DNA from 2 places in the Psychrobacillus sp. NPDC058041 genome. Region 2 is predicted to be linked to the other one. Evidence: riboswitches for the same ligand, from Rfam matches in the RefSeq annotation. Region 2 holds a riboswitch; the other holds the start of a gene.
What was found. A riboswitch is a leader RNA that binds a small molecule or an ion and turns the genes downstream of it on or off. The one in region 2 is predicted to bind lysine.

Region 1 (12,558 bases), on a different contig from region 2:
CCATCTGCATTAACAGGATTTTGACGAATTTCCATTAAAGCAGAAATAACGTTCATATTAGGACGATAGTTCACTTCGAACTTTTCCCAATATGGTGTAGATTCAGGTGTATCTTGACGTAAAATTTCAAATGCTACTTTTTTTGTCTCAGTTGCTGTAACCATTATTAATGCTCCCCTTTCGAAGAATAATCACGAGTACGAGGCGCAACTAGAGAGATATCTACTTCTTCATAATGGAAGATAGGTGCTCCAGTTGTTGGATCGAATTTAGCCATAGTTGTTTTCAAGAATTCTTCATCATTACGTTTTGGGAATTCCGGTTTGTAATGCGCTCCACGGCTTTCATTACGATTAAGTGCACCTAGTGTAATTACACGTGCTAAATAAAGCATATTTTTTAATTGACGAGTGAATGATGCACCTTGGTTAGACCATTGTTGTGTATCATCCATATTAATATTTTCAAATCGTTCAAGTAACTCTTGGATTTTTTTGTCGGTAGCTTCAAGTTTGTCATTATAACGAACAACCGTTACATTATCTGTCATCCACTCACCTAGTTCTTTATGAAGTAAGTAAGCATTTTCAGTACCTTTCATCGCTAACGTTTGATCCCATTTCTCTTGCTCAAGTTTAACTTCCGCTTCAAAAATAGAAGCATCCATATCTTCAGCATGTGTATCCAGTTCACTCATGTATTTAACTGCATTTGGACCTGCTACACTACCACCAAATACGGCAGAAAGTAAAGAATTTGCTCCTAAACGGTTTGCTCCATGTTGAGAATAATCACATTCACCTGCAGCAAAAAGTCCTGGAATATTCGTCATTTGATCTTCGTCTACCCATAGTCCGCCCATTGAATAGTGAACTGCTGGGAAGATTTTCATCGGTACTTTATGAGGGTCATCACCAGTGAATTTCTCATAAATTTCGATGATACCACCAAGTTTAACATCAAGTTCATGTGGATCTTTATGAGAAAGATCTAGATAAACCATGTTCTCTCCGTTAATACCTAATTTTTGGTTTACACATACATCAAAGATTTCACGTGTTGCGATATCACGTGGTACTAAGTTCCCGTATGCAGGGTATTTTTCTTCCAAGAAGTACCAAGGTTTTCCGTCTTTATATGTCCAAATACGTCCACCCTCACCACGAGCAGATTCAGACATTAGACGTAATTTATCATCACCAGGAATTGCAGTTGGGTGAATTTGAATAAATTCACCATTTGAATAATATGCACCTTGTTGATAAACAATAGATGCTGCCGATCCTGTATTAATGATAGAGTTTGTAGTTTTGCCGAAAATAATACCAGGACCACCTGTAGCCATAATTACAGCGTCGCCACGGAATGCACGGATTTCCATTGTTTGAAGGTTTTGTGCTTTGATACCGCGACAAACACCTTTTTCATCTTTAATTATTCCAAGGAATTCCCATCCTTCAAATTTCGTCACAAGTCCATCCACTTCATAACGACGAACTTGCTCGTCTAAAGCGTAAAGTAATTGTTGACCAGTAGTCGCACCAGCAAAAGCCGTACGGTGCATTAAAGTACCACCGAAACGACGGAAATCTAATAACCCTTCAGGTGTACGGTTAAACATAACACCCATACGATCAAATAATTTTATAATTCCAGGTGCCGCATCCGCCATTGCCTTAACAGGACGTTGGTTTGCTAAGAAGTCTCCACCATAAACAGTATCATCTAAATGAACTGCTGGTGAATCACCCTCACCTTTTGTATTTACAGCTCCGTTAATACCGCCTTGAGCACAAACAGAGTGTGAGCGTTTTACAGGAACTATTGAAAATAGGTCTACGTGCGTGCCATCTTCGGCTGCTTTCATTGTTGCCATTAATCCAGCTAATCCACCGCCGACAACAATTAGTTTACTTTTTGCCATGCTAATCTCACTCCTCATTTAATAGTAGTTGAACTTGTAGAAGGATCTTATCTAAACGCCAATAGAGCTTGTACACCAACTACAGATAACGCTAAGAAGATTACTAATGTTACATATGTTACAACTTGTTGCGATTTAGGTGAATGCGTGATACCCCAGCTAACTAAGAATGACCAAATACCATTAGCTAAATGGAAAGTAGCAGCTACTATCCCTACGATATAGAAGCCTAACATCCACGGATTTGATACAATATTTGCCATCATATCATAATTAATTTCTTCCCCTGCCATTGCCGTTTGAATCTTCGTTTCAAAAACATGCCAGGCAATAAATACAACAAGAAAAATTCCAGTAAAACGTTGTAAAATGAATAAATAATTACGAAGAGTACCAAAATTTTTCGGATTATTTTTCGCTGTAAATGCAATGTAAATTCCGTAAAATGCGTGGAACAATAATGGTAAATAAATTATGAAGATTTCCATTATAAGCAAAAACGGCAAACTTTCCATAAAATTCGATGCGTTATTAAATGCATCTGCTCCTCTTGTAGCAAAATGGTTTACTACTAAATGTACCGTCAAAAACAAACCAACAGGAATTATTCCTAAAAGTGAATGTAATCGACGCCAGTAAAATTCGCGATTTTTCGACAAAACAGTTGCCCCCCTCAATTTTCCGTTTGGCTTTCTTGAATACTTTTGTAAAAAAGCAATTGTGTACATTACTTTTTCACATCATCATGTTACGTATTTATGACATATCCATTGTACTCTCATCATTTTAGAGCGTCAAGGCATCTTTATTTTTTTCTATAAATCTTAAAGGCTTCATTTTTTAATAATGATTCGTTTAATTTTTCACAAACAATTCCTTTACCAACTGAAATTTTTTCTGATAAAATAAACAAGAACAAAAGAAATTTCCTTTTAGAAAGAAGGGTTGCTACTTGAATGAAAAGGAACATTCACATGTAACTTCCTTTGGATATGAATTAATACGAGATCACGTTCTTGCTTCTATTCTCGGAAAACATGAAAAAGATATTTTATACTGGGCTGGTAAGGATCTTGCCCGAAAGTTTCCACTATATACTATGGAGGAAGCAATGACATTCTTTCACGAAGCTGGTTGGGGTACTTTGCAATTGGAAAAAACAGCAAAGGATTCCGCTTACTATACTTTAGAGACGTATAATATGCCACAAAGTGGGATTAGTAGAAGTCATCGATTGGAAGCTGGTTTTTTAGCTGAACAACAACAAAAAATTGGTGGATATATGGCAGAGTGCTTTGACGAACAAGTAAAGAAAAATGGAGTTGTTACATTCCATATCAAATGGGATTTGAAAGCAACTATCTAAAATTGACAGATATTTGCTAGAAAATTATTAAGAAAAAGGCTAGCTTCCTTTAAATGCATCTTATCTTTACTGTTTCCAGATTGCATTGGACAAAATATTAGCTACACTATTAACGTAAGAGTAATGGATCGTGAAGTGACTGCGTCACTTCATGATCCATTTTTTCGGTCATCTTGTGGCGAATGTTTGTCCGTCCCCCTCTTGGAATTTGTGAAGACATGATGCGTTTGGTTTGGGTAATTAGAGAAAAAATACTTTCATACTCGTTTAAAAGCGGACGAAGATACAATTTCGTCCGCGGCTTCACTACTATAATAAACGATACTTCCTATTTTTCTCTAAGTCTATATGACATTTAAATCCTATGATCATTAGTTTGAGAACTACTTGTTATGTAATACCCACTTTATGGATTGTAGTGTAAGGTGGCGACTCTGGCGGGATGAGTGAGACAGATGAAACATCACAACGAACGCGCAAGCGGCGGTGATGGTTCATCGCTCACCCCGCAGAAAGCGTCCACCTGAAACGGAAATCCGCTGTATTATTTAATTCTTTAAAGTACTATGAACACAGGTTTCGCTGGGCAATACTGCATTTACTTCTTTCAAAAAAAGGATCTGGAAGCGAAGTAGTCGCTTCCAGATCCTCTTTAATAGTCTTCGTTAAAAGTGTAACTTATGTCTAGTTCAAATCACTCGACCAGTTGCACTTAAAGTGTACCTGCGCTTTTCTAATTAAACAATAGCTAACCCGAACTCATCATGCAAAGCATTTGCAGCTTGTATCATTTCGTTTTGAGGTACGACAACAGAGACTTTTATTTCCGATGTGCTTACCATTTTCACTGGAATATTCTCTTTTCTAAGGCGATCAAACATCTGTGCTGCAACACCAGGATTAGAAACCATTCCCGAACCAACAATGGACACTTTTGCAAGCCCAACTTCAAAATCTGCAAAAGTGAATCCTAGCACTTGTTTATTGGATTCCAAAACGGTTATTGCTTCCGCTAACGATTCTTTTTTTATTGAGAAAGAAACAGCAGGCTTTACGTGATCAACAATTGATTGAACAATAATATCCACATTTATATGATTTGCTGCAAGGGTAGTAAATATAGATGCCAATGAACCATTAAATGGAACATCATATTCTATTGTTAAACGTACAATATCAGATTCAAACGCTACCCCACGAACAACTAAGTTATTTTCCACATCTACTTCCTCCTTTAAAATGGTTCCCTCTTCTTCGTTATAGCTTGAGCGTACTCGTAAAGGGATTTTATAATTTTTAGCAAACTCTACTGCTCTCGGATGTAAAACACCTGCCCCTAAATTAGCTAATTCAAGCATTTCATCGTACTCTAATTGCGTTAACTTTCTAGCATTTGAAACAAACCTAGGGTCAGAAGTAAATACACCATCTACGTCTGTATATATATCACAAATGTCTGCTTCAATAGAAGCAGCAATAGCTACAGCAGTTGTATCAGAGCCGCCTCTACCTAGAGTAGTAACTTCTCCATATTCGGACACACCTTGAAAGCCTGCAACGACCACCACTTTATTATCAGAAAGCAGGTTCAAAATTTTAGATGCCTCTAACTTAACTACTTTTGCATTCCTATGTACTTCATCTGTCTGTAAACCTGCCTGCCAACCGGTTAAAGAAATAGAATCTATACCTATTGAATTTAATTTTATTGAAAGCAAAGACATGGTTACTTGCTCTCCTGTGGATAGTAGCATATCCATTTCCCTTTTATTTGGTGATTCAGACAATTCATAAGCTAAACCAACTAAATCATCTGTAACCTTACCCATAGCGGATACAACAACTACAATATCATGCCCTTTTTCTTTCTCACGTTTTATGCGCTCTGCAATATTTGCAATTTTTTCGGTTGTTGCAACCGACGTTCCACCAAACTTCATTACAATTTTGCTCATGAACATCTTCTCCCTAATTTCAATGATAAGCTAAAGATAAAAAAATGCTTTTCACATATTGTGAAAAGCATTGTCTCATACACGGTCAAAAAATTGTCCATGTGAGATAGCCCTCCAGAATACTTCATTCTGACAATTCTACATTTATTAAATGCAGAACCAACATAAGAAAAGGAAAAGCTTTTCTATGTTTCGGCGAATGATCCTTTCCTCAACGATTACAGGATCTTTTCATCCTCCCGTTAAGTACTCTTATCAGTTCGCACCTCTATCTTCACTTGTTAAGTGAATATTAAATTGTTTCAACCATACCACAACATTATTCAGAAGACAATGAACTTTTCTGAAAATGATTAACCATTATGTCTGCTAACTTCTCTGGAAGTCCAGCGTCTATAAATTCCTCTTTAGTAGCTACTTGCATTTTTTTCAACGAACCGAAATGTTTTAATAATAACGTCTTTCGCTTTGGTCCTATACCTTCAATACCATCTAAGGAAGATGCAATAGTATGTTTCCCTCGTTGTTGACGATGAAAGGTGATCGCAAAACGATGCACTTCATCTTGAATTCGTTGTAATAAATAAAACGCTTCACTTGTACGTTTCATAGGGATAATATCCATCGGATCACCAAATAATAGCTGAGAAGTTTGATGCTTACCATCTTTTGCAAGCCCAGCAATAGGTATTTCTAACCCAAGTTCATCTTCGACAATTTCTCTGGCAGCTTCTATCTGTCCTTTTCCACCATCAATTATTATTAAATCTGGCAGTGGTAAGTTTTCCTTTAAAACACGGGTATATCTTCTCCGAACTACCTCACGCATTGCACCATAATCATCATGTTTAGCAGCAGTTTTCGTTTTATATTTTCGGTAGTCTTTTTTATAAGCCTTTCCATCGACGAAAACTACCATAGCCGAAACTGCATCCGTGCCGTGAATATGGGAATTATCAAACGATTCTATTCGATTTGGTGTAGCAATCCCCATAAGTTCCCCTAATTCTTGAACAGCTCCAATTGTTCTTTCTTCTTGTCGCTCGATAAGATGAAACTTTTCCTTTAGGGCTAATATTGCATTTTTTTCGGCAAGGTCGACCAAATTCTTTTTTGTCCCTTTTTGAGGAATAATTACTTTCATCTCTAAAAGTTCCGTTGCCAAATGCAAATCTGTATTACTTGGCACGAAAATTTCTTTCGGCTTAATATGTTCCACTTTTGCATAAAACTGCCCTAAAAACGTAAGAAACTCTTCCTCCGGATCTCGATAGATCGGAAATAAAGACACATCTCGTTCTATTAACTTTCCTTGACGAATGAAAAAAACTTGGACACACATCCAACCTTTGTCTACTGAATATCCAAATACATCGCGACTTGTAAAATCATTCATCGTCATTTTTTGCTTTTCCATCACCAGTTCGATATGAGAGATCTGATCTCGATATTCTTTGGCACGCTCAAATTCTAAGCTTTCAGCCGCTACATGCATTTTTTCCGTTAACTCTTTTTTAACTTGTAAGTGCCCGCCATTTAAAAAACTAGTAATTTCTTGAATTATTTCAGTGTAAACGGAATCCTCGATTTGTTTCACACAGGGAGCTAAGCATTGCCCCATATGATAATATAAACAAACTCTGTTCGGCAACTTTTGACATTTTCGTAAAGGATATAATCGATCAAGTAGTTTTTTCGTTTCATGAGCTGCATGAGAATTAGGATAGGGCCCGAAATATTTACCCTTATCTTTTTTTACTTGTCTAGTAATAATAAGTTTAGGATTTTTCTCGGCTGTAATTTTAATGTATGGATACGTTTTATCGTCTTTTAGCATAATATTGTACTTCGGATCATGTTTTTTTATAAGGTGAAGTTCAAGTATCAATGCTTCTAACTCTGACGATGTAACAATATATTCGAAGTCAACTATTTCTTGGACAAGTCTTTGTGTTTTTCCATCGTGAGAACCAGTAAAATATGATCGTACACGATTTTTTAATATTTTCGCTTTCCCAACATAAATTATTGTTCCTTGTCGGTCTTTCATTAAATAACATCCCGGCTGATCCGGTAGGATTGCACATTTTTGTTGAATTAAATCATTCATAATATCACCTATTATCAAATTAGCCTTGGTTTATTTGCGTCCAGATTTTGCACCTAGCTTGCTAGGTGAACTCCTTCCAAAATCTGTGACATCCGTCGGAGGCTTTAACTTTATTAAGCCAAGGAATCACCCCTGCTGAATTGTGTAAATGCTTCATATTAATCTAACCTCTTATAGAAGTGGATGACTTTGACTGAATTAAGTTAAAAAAACCGGGCACCATTTAGGACCCGGTTTATTATTATGCGTTTTTCTCTACAAATTGAACTAAAGCTTCTTTAGGTTGGAAACCAACTGCTTTGTCTACTGGTTGACCATCTTTAAATAATACTAAAGTTGGGATAGACATAATACCGAATTGACTTGCAGTTGCTTGGTTTTCATCAACATCTACTTTTACTATCTTTATTTTATCGCTCATTTCAGCATCCATTTCTTCTAATACAGGAGCAATCATTTTACATGGGCCACACCATGTTGCCCAAAAATCTACTAATACTAAACCTTCTTCTATTTCTTGATTAAATGTTTGATCTGTTCCGTGAACAATTGCCATTTTAAAATTCCTCCTTAGTCTAACTATGTTTTGATTATATCAGACTAAAATAACTACTTCTACATTTTAGCTTGAAAGAAAAGAACTTGGCTCTTTTTAATAGAGCCAAGTATCTTATTAAGCATTTACTTGAAGTTTTTTAAATTCTTCAGTAAGCATAGGAATTACTTCAAACAAGTCTCCAACAATACCGTAATCAGCTACTTTAAAGATGTTTGCTTCTGGATCTTTATTGATAGCTACGATTATTTTCGAGTTTGACATTCCTGCCAAATGTTGGATAGCACCTGATATTCCAGCTGCAATATAAAGATCTGGCGTTACTACTTTACCAGTTTGACCGATTTGTAAAGAATAATCACAGTAATCTGCGTCACACGCCCCACGTGATGCCCCAACTGCTCCACCAAGTACTTTGGCAAGCTCTTTTAAAGGCTCGAAACCTTCTTCACTCTTCACTCCACGTCCACCTGCAATTACTACTTTTGCTTCTGATAAATCAACACCTTCAGAAGATTTACGAACTACTTCTTTAATGATTGTACGTAAGTTTGTTATATCAACAGTTAATGAAGTAACATCCGCTGATTTGCTTTCATCTTTTGTAAGAGGTGCAATATTATTTGGACGGATTGTAATAAATTCCATTCCATCTTTCACTTTTACTTTCTCAAAAGCCTTACCTGAGTAAATCGGGCGAATATATATAGCAGCATCGCCTTCACCCTCAATGGAAGTAACATCGGATACTAAACCAACTTGCAATTTACTAGCAACTTTTGGCGATAAATCTTTACCAAGTGCAGTATGTCCAAATACAATTGCTTCTGGTTTTTCTTGATCAATTACAGCAAGTAGCGCTTGTCCGTATCCATCAGAAGTGTATTGTTTTAAATGTGGATGTTCTACAGTGATAACTCGGTCTGCACCATATTTTCCTAATCCGCCTGCTAAATCCTTCACTGAATCTCCTAAAAGAACACTAACTACTTCACCGCCACTAGATATTTGTTTTGCAGCAGCAATTGCTTCGTATGAAACATTACGTAGAGCACCTTCACGTGCTTCTCCTAATACTAATACTTTTTTAGACATGTTAATTTCCTCCCATTTTGAATGTAACTTTAATTAGAATCAATTACGCCATAGCGACCCGGCATTCATCCCTCCATTTTTGATCTGGGGGCTTCTGCACTAGAAAATTTAAATCACTTTTGCTTCTGAATGAAGTAAATGAACTAATTCTTTTACTTGGTCAGCTAAATCTCCTTCTAATACTTTACCTGCTTCTTTTTTAGGAGGTAAATAAATCTCAATTGTTTCTGTTTTTGCTTCTACATCATCTTCATCAATATCTAAGTCATCTAGTTCTACTTCTTCTAGAGGTTTTTTCTTAGCTTTCATAATTCCAGGTAAAGAAGGATAGCGTGGCTCGTTTAAACCTTGTTGAGCAGTAACTAACAATGGTAATGATGTTTCTAGAATTTCTGTATCCCCTTCTACATCACGTTTAATCGTCACATTAGTTCCATTGATTTCAAGGCTTGTAATTGTTGTTACATAATTAATACCTAATAATTCTGCTACACGTGGTCCAACTTGACCTGAACCACCATCAATCGCAACGTTACCAGCTAAAATTAAATCTGCATCTTTATCCTTTAAATATTCAGAAATGATTTGAGCAGCAGTAAATTGATCTACTTCTTCTAAATCATCTTCTGTATTAATAAGAACAGCTTTATCAGCACCCATTGCTAATGCTGTACGTAATTGTTTTTCCGCGTCTTCACCGCCCATTGTTAAAACGGTTACTTCTCCACCATGAGCATCTCGGACTTGAATTGCTTCTTCAATCGCATACTCATCATAAGGGTTAATGATAAATTCTGCTCCGTCTTCTTGGATTTTACCGCCACTTACTACTATTTTTTCCTCTGTATCGAATGTACGTTTTACTAATACAAAAATATTCATCTAGAATTCCTCCCAATGCATTATATTATTATTTCCCTTTAAAAACGGGATCTCTTTTCTCTAAAAATGCTGATATTCCTTCTTTAGCGTCTTCCGAAACGAAAACCGTTCCAAAAGCATTCGCTTCTGCTTTAACTCCGTCATGATACGAGGCAGGTTTAACGAACTGAAGCATCTCAAGTGCTGCCTTAACAGCAACCGGGCTCTTCTTCGCAATTTTTTTTGCTAGTTCCTGCGCACGTTCAAACAACTCTTCTTCTGGATATGCATGATTAGCTAGACCGAATGCGGCAGCATCTATCCCGCTTATAGGATCACTTGTTAAAAGCATTTCAGCTGCTTTAGCTAAACCAACGTAACGAGGCAAACGCTGGGTTCCAGCAAAACCAGGTATTAATCCTAATTGTAATTCCGGAAGACCAAGTTTAGCATTTTCAGCAACAAGTCGGATATGACAGCTCATCGCTAATTCAAGTCCGCCCCCTAGTGCTGCTCCATGAATCGCAGCTATCACCGGTTTTGAAAACGTTTCCAATCTTTCGAAAATAGATTGCCCACTAGCAGATAGCTCGGAGAATTCTGCCCCAGTAGAAATAGAAGTAAATTCTTTAATATCTGCTCCCGCAGAAAAGAATCTTCCTTCACCTTTCAATAAAATAACTCGTACGGATTCATCTTTTTCAACAGCATTTAGCATATCATTTATTTCTAAAATAACCCCTCGTGCCAATGCATTTGCTGGCGGACGATTAATTGTAGCAGTTGCTACTCCATCCTCAATAGTCCATGATAAAAACTCCATTTGTTCACTTCCCCTTTGCTAAGCTTTGATACCTTTTAACAATAGACGATGTACTTTTCCTGCAAGGTCTACTAAGTCATATTTATGCTCATTCATAACCCAGCTTGTAGTCGTCTCATCAATTGTACCAAAAACCATCTGTCTTGCTAAGCGAATATCGATGGATTGATCAAATTCTCCATTTTCAATCCCCTCTTTTAATATAGCATCTAACCAAATCAAGTAAGTCTTTAATATTGAATTAATCTTTTGTCTTAATACTAAATTCGATTGTCGTAGCTCTAATTGAGTAACAGTAGCTAGATGATGATTGCTAGCAAGAACACTAAAATGGTTCTCAATCATTTTGAACAACTTCATAGATGCGCTAATATCTTCTTTGACAATTTCATTTAAATTTTCAGCAAACATCTCCATTTTTTCCTCAAAAACGGAGATTAATATATCTTCTTTGTTTTTAAAATACAAATAGATTGTTCCATCAGCTACGCCAGCTTGCTTTGCTATTTTAGAAACTTGTGATTGATGGTAACCATTTTCTGCTATAACAATGATTGCAGCGTCGATAATTTGCTTATATTTAGGTTTATCTTTCTTCAATGAATACACCACCAAAATAAAAATATGAATGATTATTCATTCATATTTTTATATTATATTTAATTTTTTATTATGTCAATCATCATTTAACTGTTAACTATTTGTTTTAACTTTACTTTTTCTTCTTCTATTAAAGTTCTTCTTAAAATTTTTCCTACCGCTGTTTTTGGTAGTTCTGTTCTAAATTCATAGATTCGAGGAACCTTAAAGGCAGCTAGATTTTCTCGGCAAAATATGTTTAATTCTTCTTCTGTAATATTTGCCCCTTCTTTGATGACAACATAAGCTTTCACAGTTTCACCACGATATGGATCTGGAACTCCTGCAACTACACATTCTTGAACGGCTGGATGTTCATATAGAACTTCTTCTACATCTCTAGGATAAATATTATATCCTCCAGCAATAATCATATCTTTTTTACGATCAACCACAAAGAAGAAACCGTTTTCATCCATATACCCCAAATCGCCTGTTAGCAACCATCCGTCGCGCATAGTCATTTCAGTATCTTCAGGCCTATTCCAGTAGCCTTTCATTACTTGTGGTCCTTTTACTGCAATCTCTCCTATTTCTCCAGGAGGTAATGGCACGGAAGAATCAATTCCAAAAATAGCAGAGTCGGTATCTGGCCATGGTATTCCTACAGAACCTTTGACTCTTTCATTACTATAAATTAAATTTGAATGAGTAACGGGCGAGGTCTCTGTTAGTCCATAACCCTCTACTAATTTACCACCAGTTACTTTCTCAAACTTTTCTTGCACTTCTAATGGTAATGCAGCTGAACCACTTAGACAAGCAACTATTGAAGATAAATCGTACTTTTGAACATCTGGATGGTTCAAGATTGCAATATAAATAGTTGGAGCACCTGGAAACAAAGTGGGTTTTTGTTTATCAATCGTTTTAAGGGCAGTTTCTACATCAAACTTAGGTAATAATATCATTCTATTTCCTAACATTACAGATAGGATTAATACAGTAGTCATCCCATATACATGAAAGAATGGTAGTATACCTAATATACTCTCTTCCCCTTCTTTACATTTGTATAGCCATGCATTACACATGGATGCATTAGAGATTAGATTTTTATGTGTTAACATTACACCTTTTGGAAATCCTGTTGTCCCACCTGTGTACTGAAGAAGTGCAATATCATCTTCAAAATCAAATGTTAGATTAATAGAATCCGCTTTTGCAACTTTCATTATTTCAGGAAATAAATGATTCATTCCTCTATGTTCTACTTTCACACTAAATCC
Region 2 (12,558 bases):
CAATTGAATGAATGGGTAAAAGTATGTATGAAATAGAAGCTTATTAGTAATAGACATAATGTCCTCTATATGAGTATGCATTAAATCTTCCTGTGCGTACCCGACCGTTTCTAATAAGTTTTGATTCATTTCAATTATCATGCCTTGCTTTGTTATAGAAACATACCCACAAGGAGCTTCTTTTAATCTCTTATCCATTTCGCTCATCCTTTTAAAGCATAAGATTCTTTTAAGATAACATAAGATATTCATTTATTATAAGAGCTGTTTCCTCCGGATGGCTTAAATGCGGATAATGACCTTTTGCCGTCATTAACCGAAGCGTACTATTTTTCAAATGCCTATGCAAATACTCCCCAACCTCTATTGGAACGATACTGTCGTCCGAACATTGTAAAATAAGTATAGGTACAGTAGTTTTCGCTAAATCTCTTCGATGATCAGATAAAAAAGTCACTTCTGCAAACTGTCTTGTAATCTCTGCATCAACTGCATGAAAACTTTTTTCAAGTTCTTCCGCTAGCTTTGGCTTTTCTGGATTATTCATCGCTACTAAGGACATGAAGCTTGCCCATCCTCCAAAATTCATCTCCATCATATCTAATAATTCTGTTACATCGCTTTTATTAAATCCCCCAAAATAACTATCTCCTTCATTTAAATAGCGAGGCGATGGTCCAATCATTATTAACTTATCAAAATAGGTTGGGTATTGAATCGATGCTAGCATTCCAATCATGGAACTTACGGAATGTCCTATAAATATTATACTATTAAGTTGTAACTCCTCTATAATCTCAACTAAATCGGAAGAATATCCATAAAGAGTATTGTATTTTTCTGGGTCATATTCTTTCAAATCAGATTTTCCAGATCCAACATAGTCGAACAATACGATACGATACTTTTCTTCAAAAAAAGGAACTATAAATCGCCACATGCTTTGACTACAACCAAACCCATGTCCGAATATAATCGTTTTTTCTCCCTCTCCTAATACCTTTACATTATTTCTTTCTAAAACGTTGGTCATTTATAAAACTCCTTAAGAAATAATTATTATTTAAACATGTGCCTATTGAATCAATTTCATAATTAATAATTATGACCATAAACATGAACAATATTAAAGTGAAATATGAGAATATGTATAAAATAATCTTTATAAATTAGCATGATTTCCGCTATTGGCGGACGCTTTCCGCGGGGTGAGCGATGAGCCATCGCCGCCGCATTCGCGTCGTTTGCGATGTCTCATCTGTCTCACTCATCCCGCTGGAGTCGCCGCCTGCCGCTCCAATCAATAAAATAAATATTATCCGTGTTTAAATAAATGCTATTTATGAAATTAACTCAATTAGTTAAAATAGAAAATAAATAAAGCTTCCTCTTCATGTTGAAGGGAAGCTCAATAAATATCAAGTATTATCACTAAAATCATCCTATAAATTTGAATTATTTATACAACTACTTTAGTGTTCGTTTTAAAAATTCTTTCGTTCGTTCTTGGTTAGGATTATTAAATATTTGTTCTGGAGTGCCTTCTTCCGCAATAACCCCTTTATCCATAAATACTACTCGATCTGATACTTCTTTTGCAAATTCCATTTCATGCGTTACGATTAACATTGTAAGCCCTGTTCCAGCTAGTTCTTTCATGACTTTTAGAACTTCTCCAACCATTTCAGGATCAAGCGCGGAAGTTGGTTCATCAAACAACATTACATCTGGTTCCATCGATAATGCTCTTGCAATTGCAACACGTTGCTTTTGACCACCTGATAACTGGCTTGGTTTAGCATTTACATATTGAGACATACCAACGACTTCCAAATATTTCATCGCTGTTTTTTCAGCCTCTTCTTTCGATCGCTTCAGAACTTTCACTTGTCCAACAACGCAATTGTTTAAGACATTATGATTATTAAATAAATTAAACTGTTGGAAAACCATTCCAAGCTTAGTCCGATATGCATGAATATCATGCTTGTTATCTAAAATATTTTCTCCATTATAAATAATTTGACCACCACTTGGTTTTTCCAAAAGATTAACGCAACGAAGAAGAGTAGATTTACCAGATCCTGAAGAACCGATAATACATACAACTTCTCCTTTACTAACCGAAAAATCAATGTCTTTTAATACTTCATGGGTCCCAAAGGATTTACTTAAATGCTCAATTGCAATTACCTTTTCCATAATATAATAAAAACTCCTTTGTTTACTGATTTCCTGCATTATTTATTGGTTGTGTGACTTGTGCCGGCTGTCCAATCATGCTGTAATTCGCAGGACCATCTAGCCTTCTTTCAAAATAACGTAGGATTAGTGTAACTGTATACGTCATGACGAAATACAAAATACAAGCTACAAAAAAGGATTCAAAGTAACGGAAGTTATTTCCCGCAATTGATTTCGTTTGGAAGAATAACTCCGATACACTAATTACATTTAGAACGGACGTATCTTTAATATTAATAATAAATTGATTTCCAGTCGCAGGTAAGATATTGCGAATCACTTGTGGTAATACAACGTGAAGCATCGTTTGTATATGATTCATACCAATTGCTTGCGCTGCTTCAAATTGACCCTTTTCAATAGATATCACGCCGCCACGAACGATTTCAGCCATATATGCCCCTGTATTAATAGATACAATAAATACCGCTGCCATAATAGGGTTCATATCAATATTAAATGCTAGCATAGATCCATAGTAAATGACCATCGCTTGCACAATCATTGGTGTTCCACGGAAAAACTCTATATATATAGATAGAATAATATTCACTATTTTTAATATAATTTTTTTGGCTGTTCTTTCAGGCAAAGGAATTGTACGTACTACACCAGCCAATAAGCCGATAACTGCTCCTATTATAGTACCAATGATAGATATTAATAGAGTATATCCTGCTCCTCGAAGGAACATCGGCCAGTTATTGGTAACAATTGAAACTACCCACTCGAAACTCATCATATTCCTCCTTTAAACATGAAAACCGACTGCTTAGAAGTTGCAGCCGGTTATCCTCATCATTATTCTGCAGCTGGTTGATTTTTTATTGCATTATCCATAATTTCTTGTCGGTCTTGATCTGATATTTTTGCTAATATTTCATTGATTTTATCTGTTAAATCACTATCTTTTCTGAGACCAACCGCAACCGCTGTTTCTTCTTCCGGTGCTTTAAATCCATCTGTAAATTCTATCATCGCAAAGTTTTCATTAGCTGAAGAAGCACTAATTCCTTCTGGTCGCTCTGATACATAACCATCAATTTTTCCTGATTCTAATGCCACTCTCATTGCTGGGAAATTATCCATAGCTGTTTGTTTTTTGACTCCATTAATTTGATCAATTACACCATAATGTGATGTATTTAACTGGCCAGTTACTTTAGCACCTTTAAAATCTTGTATAGATGTTGCTCCTTCGTAAGGACCGCCTTTTTTTACTACCATAACAAAATTAGATGTATAGTAGTTATTTGAGAAATCAATTGTTTTTTTACGTTCTTTTGTAGGTGACATCCCAGCCATAATCGCATCAATTTTTCCAGAAGTTAAAGCTGGAACAAGACCATCCCACTCTGTCTTTACAATTACTAATTTTTTTCCTAATCCATCGGCAATCTTTTTAGCAATCTCTACATCGTATCCACCTGCGTATTCTGCATTGCCGTCTAGCTTAACTCCGCCGTTAGAATCATCCATTTGTGTCCAGTTGAAAGGTGGATATCCAGCCTCTAATCCTATCGTAAATGTATCTTTTTCTTTTGTACCATTAGAAGAACCTGAACCATTACTCTTTGAGCTTGTTCCACACCCTGCCAATAACAACATTGTCGTAAGGAATAGCCCAATAAATATTGATAACTTCTTTTTCATCATTGTTTCTCCCCTTTTTAAATTTAGTTTATGTGTTTGGATATGAAAAAAGGACAATCTATACAAAAAAAGACCTGAGATGAACTCAGGTCGCAATATGCATAGTTGCCCTAAATCCTCTACTTTTCCCAAATGAGATAGCACACCATTATAAACCGGGATGATTATAATGGACAGTCCTGCAGTTATTCACTACAGACCCAGCAAGTAATACAGAGATTTATTACAAACTTCGGCGACATTTCCTTCTCCCTAGAATCATGGCTTCTCAAACTCCACTAAGGACTGTTAAATATCGCGCCTCTACCCCACAAATTAAGTGAGGTTGTATTTAATTATTGTCCATAGTCTACAATAACAAACTCTATCTGTCAATTAGTCTATAAGAGAAAACAATATTTCTGCATTGAGAAATATGTACTAAGAATAGCTACAATCCCTCTTATTCTATTTTTTAAAGTCCCAAATCACTATTGGATGAGTAAATTTAATAGCCAGTAATCATCAGGTCAGGAATCACTAAGTTTGATAAACCCTTGGTATTACTGATACAATAGAAAACGAATGAAGTGATAAACGAATTTATACACAATAAATGGAAGTGAGGTTTTTCATGTTATCATACAAAAAAAGGAGTTGATATTATGGGATCTGTCCAAGTCGCAGATCACAAAGTGTCAGAAGAAATGAAAGATGATTATTCATTAGATAGAGTGCCACGAGAACAAAGGAAGATGGGTTGGTTTAGTATTACCAATATCACTTTTGGTATCGCAACGGCAATTTTTTATTTTCAAATGGGAAGCGTTATGGCACTTCAATTTGGAGCCATAAATGCCATCATATCCTCCATATATGCGATAATCGTTGCGGGTATACTTGGAACTTTCATTGCTTATATTTCAGCAAAATCCGGTATGAACGTCAATCTATTTTCTAGAGGTGGAGGTTTCGGTTACATAGGCGCATCGTTAACCTCTTTCATTTATGCAACAAACTTCATCATGTATTGTGCATTTGAAGGCCTGATTTTAGTTTCTGCAGTTCACACCTTCTTCCCCGCCCTACCAAAATGGGCACTAATCATCTTCTTCGGATCAATTGTTATTCCATTGAATTGGTTTGGAATTAAACAACTCGATAAACTACAAAAGTGGTCTTTACCAATTTTAGCTATTTTTTTAACGATCACTATAATAATATCATTCCACACTCCCTCCGTTTATGAAGGAGCTTTTTGGACGTATATGCCTGAAGGAGTTCAAATAGGAGGACAAGCTTTACTACTTTGTATAGGAATGCAGCATGGAATAATGGGACTCACAGCCCTTCTTTCATCAGATTATGCCCGATTCCTTAAACCTAAAGATATTAAAATAGGATCGGTGGCTATAGGATTTATCCCACAAATCTTCTGTTTTGGGGTTATGGGTGGTCTTGGCATATGGTTTGGTGTTCGTTTGGGAGAACCAAATCCAGGTGTTTACATCGTGCTGCTCCTCGGTATTGGTGGCGCGTTATTCACTATGCTAACCCAACTAAGAATAAATGTTACAAATATATATAGCAGTTCCTTATCACTTTCTAATTTCTTCGAGAACATCTTCAAATTTACACCAGGCAGACGATTTTGGGTTGTTGTCACAGGAGTATGTGCGATGGCTTTAATGCTCGGTGGTATCGTTGATCATTTAGATACAGCTATGACATTCCAAGGAGTCTTTTTACTTGCTTGGGCAGCTATAATAGTTAGTGATGCTATGATTGTAAAAAAACTATTAAAAATCGGGCCTGGCTATTATGAGTCCCGACAAGAATATTTATATAAATGGAATCCCGTTGGAGTTATATCTTTACTTATTTCAAGCTGTTTAGGTACGATAGCTGCATTAGGTTATATGGGATCATTTTTACAAAGTACCGCTGCATTCTTCGCAGCAATTCTAGCAGCTATACTCACTGTGATTATAGCAGTATCTACAAAAGGAAAATATTATAGTAAAAGTCTCCCTAACGACATTCCTAAGGATGACTATATTGCATAATATATAAACATTTTGTTCTCTCTTTTCAGTTACTAACCAATCGATCAGCTTACCATTCATTCTATTTACTTACTTCCATGTTGCTTTAATCTCAGGCACATAATTCGTTTTCACACTGTTTTCACGCTTCTTTCTCGAGGTTGTGTTTATAGTATGCTGATCACATGATTGGTTTTACACTACTAATTCCCTCAAAACATCATCCCCCAATATTTATTCTTCTAACGTCTATTCGATTAAAAGTAACAAGAGTTATTGTGTTATCTTCATTCATAAGAAAAATGCAAGCGCCATTTAAGTGCATCTGATCTTCACTAATTCTAGAGTGCTTTGGAAGAAACATTAGCTACACTATTACCGTAGTAATTTGGCTCTTGAAGTGACTGCGTCACTTCAAGAGCCAATTTTTTTCTGTAATCTTGTAGCGGATGTTTGTCCGTCGCCCTCTTGGAATTTGTGAGGACATGATGCGTTTGGTTTGGATAATTAGAGAAAAAATGCTTTCCTACTCTTTTAAAAGTGGACGAAGAGATTCTACACTGAAAGCAACAAAATCCTTGAAGAAAGCAACCATTTCTCAATTTAACTATGCTAATGCTTCATGTTAGGTACTACTCACTTACTGGATTGTAGTGAAAGGTGGTGACTCCAGTCGGGAGACAGATGAGCCATCACAACGAACGCGTATCGGCGGTGATGGCTCATCGCTCCCCCCGCGGAACGCGTCCACCTAAAACGGAAATCCACGGTATTATTTAATTCTTTAAAGTACGATGAACACTGGTTTCGCAGGACAATAATCCATATGCTTTCTTATCTATTAAAAAAAGACGATTTCACACGTGATGAAATCGCCAAAAAAACCAAATATAATAATAACTTGCATATATTTCACTGTTTATACTTTAAATCTACTTATCTGTTCTTGTAAACTGCTAGCCATATTAGCTAACGATTCGGCTGATGCAGAAATTTCCTGCATAGATGCCAGTTGTTCTTCAATAGATGCTGCTACATTTTGTGTTCCTGACGCAGCTTCATCTGCTATTTCAGCTAATAGTTTCTCCGTTTGAAGCACTTGATCTGAACCGATTGATAACTGTTGAGCACTATTAGATACATCTTGTAATTGCTTTGCCACCTCATCTACAGAAGTGCGTATTTGTTCGAATGATTCCCCAGCTTTATTGACAATGTCTATTCCTCCAGCAACCTCATTCGTTGTTTTATCCATTGATTGAACCGCAATTTTTGTTTCAAGCTGTATCAATGTTATTAGCTCTGAAATATTATTTGCCGAATTAGCAGATTGCTCGGCTAATTTCCGTACCTCGTCTGCTACAACAGCAAAACCCTTTCCAGATTCTCCTGCTCTTGCAGACTCAATTGCAGCATTTAAAGCTAAGAGATTTGTTTGAGTTGCTATACTTGTAATTTCTTCTACTATATTACCTATATCTTGAGAGCGATCTCCTAATCCTTTTACTATAAGTGATAACTCAGAAACCGTAGCATTTATCGAACCCATCTGTTCAATAGTTGAATGGATTGCTTTATTCCCATCCATTGCTTTTTGGGAAGTTTCGACCGCATTCGAGGAAATATTTTTTGCATTAGAGGCTATTTGATGAATACTAATAGCCATTTCTTCAACTACTTTTGTACTCTCCATTGTATTTTTTACTTGAAGCTCTGCCCCAGCTGCCACCTCTTGTATAGTGGAGGCAACTTCTTCACTTGCCTTCGTTGATTCTTCAGCACTAGCTGTCAATTCTTCAGACGATGCCGCCACTTGTTCTGAAGTACCATTTACCTGTCTCATTAGCTCTCTTAATCTAGACATCATACTGTTAAATGAAGTGGTTAATACTCCAATCTCATCTTTTGAACGATACTTTCCTTCGACCGTTAAATCGCCTTCCTCCGCTTGAACCATTAGTTCTTGGATACTTTTTAGTGGATTTACGATCATTCGTACAATTAGAGTACCAAGTCCAGTTTTTAAAACTAGTGCTAGTATAATAATTACAATGATTATTATTTTACTCGTATTGCTACTCTTTATAGAGTTTGTATTTAATTCTTCCGCTTGATTCTCTAAATAATTTCCTAGGTCACTCATAATTGTATTAAGTTTTTCACGAGATGGTTGTACATCTTGCTGATATTTAACATAACCTAGTGTATTATTTCCTCTTATCGCAAAATTCACTGTTTGTGTTAATTCATCTATGTATTTTTCATTCTCAATTTTATATTGGCTAACTTTTTCCATTGCCGGTTTTGATAAACCGCTATTTTCAAGCTTCTTTATTAATTCCTCATTATCATTCATATACGAAACGATATCTTCGTTTAATTGATCCTTAATTTTTTTATTAGATGTTAGTAGCATTTCTAATGCCGTACCGTCTACAGCTCGATTATTTATACGTATTTGTGCTTGCCATTTTATAGGAAGAACAGATTCATCATACATTTCAGTTGAGTTCTTACTCATCTTATCCATAAAGTAAAAACCAGTTCCTCCGATTAAACAAAAAATGATAATAGAAGTAAATATTAAAATAAATAACTTTCTTGCTATGCTGACATTTTGCAATTTCAATGATCTTACCCCTTTCATTTAAACATAAGTCGGCTACACTTATATGCCCTTACCCCTAATTAAATTCCTTTTTTTGATAGTTCAAATTACATACTTTTATAGTGTAACATAAATCTATTGGATGCTTATTCGTTTGAATTTTGAGAAGACTTTTTGCCCGCAAAAAATAACTCTTCCCGAGCTGGCGCCTAGATGACCCACATCGTATTGCCTGGAGCTTGGCAGTTCGTCGGTGAAATGCGAGCAAGTTTTCGTCTTTAACGAATTTTCGTTTAACAGAGCCAAAAAATAAAAAATCCCCCTTTAGCACTCTACGTGCTAAAAGAGAGATCTTTCGTATATCCCAAATATTCATTTTTAAATACAATATCGAATGTTTCAATTTCATAAATAGCTATTTTGATCAAAATACCGAACATTCAAACCAAGTAAAAATTAAATACTGTTATATATTGTTTTTACTGGATTTTGTTAATTGGAGTTAATGGCGGCGACTCCAGCGGGAAGAGCGAGAAAGTCGAGACCCAGCAGGAGCGAAGCGACGAGGAGGCTCGGCCTCGCCCGCGGAACGTGTCCGTCTGTAACGGAAATCAACGGGTGGATTTGAATTATGAAATTGATTCGATTACTTATTAAATAATCTTCTTTCTGAAATATCCAGAAATAATATCTATTAGAGTAACCATTACAATGATACCTAACAAAATAATACCCACTCGGCTCCAATCACGGGAACTGAGTGCAAAGATTAACGGTGTACCTATACCACCCGCTCCAATAATACCTAAAATAGCTGCAGAACGAACATTAATTTCAAAACGGTAAAGTGTGTATGATAAGAAACCAGGTAATACTTGCGGTAAAACCGCAAACCATAGAATCTGGAAGCGGTTAGCTCCCGTCGTAAGTAAGGCTTCAGAAGGTCCCATGTCAAGGTTTTCAATTTCTTCGGAGAATAGTTTACCTAGCATCCCAATTGAGTGCAATCCTAAAGCTAATACCCCTGCAAAAGAACCAGGTCCTACTGCTTTTATAAACAATATAGCCATTACTATCTCTGGAAAAGTACGCACGAAGCTAAGAACAAACTTACCTACGCTAGATGTAGCTTTTCCCTTACTCATATTACTTGCTGCCCAAAAGGCAAATGGAACACATAAAAAACAAGAAATAAATGTTCCTAAAATAGCTATCATCAACGTGTCTAATAAACCTCGTAGAAGATCCTCGCCTTCAGGAAGATATACGTAATCCCAATCTGGATGAAAAATTCCATTGAAAATAGATTTTGAAATTTGACCAGCAGTTTCTTTAAAACCATTCAATGGCATACCTGAAAACGCCCAAACATATAAAAGGATCAACAAAACTATGATAACGTATCTTTGAAAATGCTTCTTCTTCGGTTTAGTTAATTTCTCTGTCATATTAACTTCTCCCGTAATTTCATACTAATATAGTCTATAAATAAAACCACAACAAGAGTATATATAATAATTGTCGAAGTTTTATCATACTCAAGAAACCCTAGTGTTCGATCATAATAAAGGCCTATTCCTCCTGCTCCCACAAGTCCTAGAACAGCAGCTGCCCTAACATTTACTTCAAAAGTGTATAAAACATATGATGTGTAATGCGCTAAAATTTGTGGGATAACACCGAAGAATATCCACTGTATCTTGTTTGCACCAACAGCTGTCATTGCTTCTAATGGCCCTGGATCAATAGATTCAATTGCTTCATACGTAAGCTTTGCAACTAAACCAATAGAGAATATAGACAAAGCTAAAATACCAGGAAGTGGACCTAATCCAAAGATTGCAACAAAAATAGCTGCCAACAATAAATCTGGTACTGTACGGATTAAGTTTAGGATAAAGCGTACAGGGTAATTCCAAACGGTAGCTTTTACAATGTTACTAGCGCACAGTAAAGCAATTGGGATAGCAATAATAGAACCAAAAGTAGTTCCCAAAACTGCCATTCTAATTGTTTCAAGCATAGCCGGCGTAATGTTATCAATATAACTTAAATTAGGCGGAAACATTTGTTTTAATAAGTCCCACATATTTGGAATACCTGTCCATAACTCCGATAGAGACGTTTCTGTTCTTACTCCACTCAACCAGATAACTAATATAACAAATACAGCAGTAAATATATGTTTTGTTTTTGCTGGAGGTCTCGGAATAGTTTTACTACTTTTTTCATTCGTCATGATTGCTCACCCAGTAGCTCGTCTTTATTAATTGCACGACCATAAATTTCAGAGAACATTTCATCTGTGGCCTCTTCGACGGGACCATCAAAAACAACTTTTCCAGCTCTTAAACCGATAATTCTAGTTGCGTATTCTCTTGCTAAATCAATGAAATGTAAATTCACTATTGTAGTAATTCCATCCTCTTCATTGATTCGTTTTAAGTCATCCATTACCTGTTTAGTAGTTAAAGGATCTAAAGAAGCTACAGGCTCATCAGCAAGAATAATTTGTGCCTCTTGCGCTAAAGCTCTGGCAATAGATACACGCTGCTGTTGACCACCAGAAAGTTCATCTGCCCGTGAATAGCACTTTTCAAGAATATTTACTCGTTCTAACGCCTTCATAGCAAGTTGGATGTCCTGTTTTGGAAAAAGACCAAGAACTGTTCTTAAAGTCGAATGATAACCGACTCTACCAGAAAGAACATTTTTTAATACAGAAGAACGTTTTACAAGGTTAAAGCTTTGGAAAATCATTCCTATGTCTCTTCTTATTCTACGTAGTTCAGTTCCCTTTGCAGCTGTGATAGATTTTCCATTTATTAAAATTTCACCGTCTGATATTTCATGTAGGCGATTGATTGATCGAAGCAGCGTAGATTTACCTGCACCTGACAACCCTACAATGACAATAAATTCACCTTTATGAATGGTTAAGTTAATATCATCTAGACCTTTTGTTCCATTCTGGTAAACCTTTGTAACATTTTTAAACTCAATCACGTCACAACCAACTTTCTTCCATTATAAAATTTGAAAAAAAAACGCAACCATTCCGCTAGTGTCAGAATGGTTGGGCAATTTTATTCATTTAAGACTTTTATTCTATTCCGTTTTCACTTTCTTACCATACTCACGAACGATATCAAATTTACTATCGTCTGACTTTGTATAACCTTCATGTGAGTAAATATCACGAACGATTGCATGTCCTTCTTCGCTCTCACCAATTTTAATAAAAGCTTCTTGAATTTTTGTTTTCCATTCTGGACTCATATCTGTACGTACTGTAATCGTATCATTCGGAATATTTTCTGTGTATTGGATAACTTTAGTATCTTCAAATACAGTAGGATAGTCACCTTTTACTATATTACGAGCATCTTGGAATACTACTGCTGCGTCTACATCACCATTTAGAACAGCAAGAACTGCTTGGTCATGTCCTTTTAACGTGATACCTTGTACGTCCTTAATAGGATCAATACCATTATCCATTAACATTGCTGCAGGCCATACATAACCAGCAGAAGAAGTAACGTCTTGGAATGCAATTTTCTTCCCTTTTAAATCTTTCACACTATTGATATTAGAATCTTTTTTAACGATAAATAACGATTTATAAAAGTCTACTAAATCTGAAGACGGTGTACCATCGTCATTTACACCAAAACGTTGTGCTTGAAGTATTACTTCTGCTGCATTTTTTTCTTTAGCTAATACATAAGCTGTTGGTGGTAAAAATCCAACATCTACCTTTTTAGAAGCCATTGCTTCAATAATCGTATTATAATTAGTAGAAACACTAACTTTTACTGGAATTCCTAATTGATCTGATAATAATTTTTCAAGTGGTTTCGCTTTTGCTTCAAGCGTACTAGCATTTTGGGATGGAACAAACTGAACTGTTAGCTCTTTTGGTTCATAACCAGAAGCTGTTTTTCCATCTTTGTCGGAAGATCCACAACCAGCTAAAATACCCGCGATTAAAGCGAATGATAAAACAAGCAATGATAATTTTTTAAT

Region 1: another riboswitch for lysine. It lies ahead of ACFVR1_RS15315 (aspartate kinase); the one in region 2 lies ahead of ACFVR1_RS12420 (transporter substrate-binding domain-containing protein).

The regions. Positions count from the first base shown of each region.
Region 1 is NZ_JBHVRO010000010.1:65,654-78,211, forward strand. Features, by position in the region: gene sdhB (succinate dehydrogenase iron-sulfur subunit) at 1-164, opposite strand, end outside; gene sdhA (succinate dehydrogenase flavoprotein subunit) at 167-1,924, opposite strand; gene ACFVR1_RS15305 (succinate dehydrogenase cytochrome b558 subunit) at 1,972-2,583, opposite strand; gene ACFVR1_RS15310 (YslB family protein) at 2,877-3,290, shown strand; gene ACFVR1_RS15315 (aspartate kinase) at 4,028-5,245, opposite strand; lysine riboswitch at 5,345-5,524, opposite strand; gene uvrC (excinuclease ABC subunit UvrC) at 5,565-7,355, opposite strand; gene trxA (thioredoxin) at 7,597-7,938, opposite strand; gene ACFVR1_RS15330 (electron transfer flavoprotein subunit alpha/FixB family protein) at 8,029-9,006, opposite strand; gene ACFVR1_RS15335 (electron transfer flavoprotein subunit beta/FixA family protein) at 9,115-9,888, opposite strand; gene ACFVR1_RS15340 (enoyl-CoA hydratase) at 9,917-10,690, opposite strand; gene ACFVR1_RS15345 (fatty acid metabolism transcriptional regulator FadR) at 10,709-11,290, opposite strand; gene ACFVR1_RS15350 (long-chain-fatty-acid--CoA ligase) at 11,377-12,558, opposite strand, start outside.
Region 2 is NZ_JBHVRO010000007.1:60,028-72,585, reverse strand. Features, by position in the region: gene ACFVR1_RS12440 (sensor domain-containing diguanylate cyclase) at 1-198, opposite strand, end outside; gene ACFVR1_RS12435 (alpha/beta fold hydrolase) at 230-1,033, opposite strand; gene ACFVR1_RS12430 (amino acid ABC transporter ATP-binding protein) at 1,468-2,202, opposite strand; gene ACFVR1_RS12425 (amino acid ABC transporter permease) at 2,225-2,983, opposite strand; gene ACFVR1_RS12420 (transporter substrate-binding domain-containing protein) at 3,046-3,897, opposite strand; lysine riboswitch at 4,028-4,211, opposite strand; gene ACFVR1_RS12415 (purine-cytosine permease family protein) at 4,542-5,942, shown strand; gene ACFVR1_RS12410 (methyl-accepting chemotaxis protein) at 6,841-8,550, opposite strand; gene phnE (phosphonate ABC transporter, permease protein PhnE) at 9,183-9,977, opposite strand; gene phnE (phosphonate ABC transporter, permease protein PhnE) at 9,974-10,768, opposite strand; gene phnC (phosphonate ABC transporter ATP-binding protein) at 10,765-11,535, opposite strand; gene ACFVR1_RS12390 (phosphate/phosphite/phosphonate ABC transporter substrate-binding protein) at 11,638-12,558, opposite strand, start outside.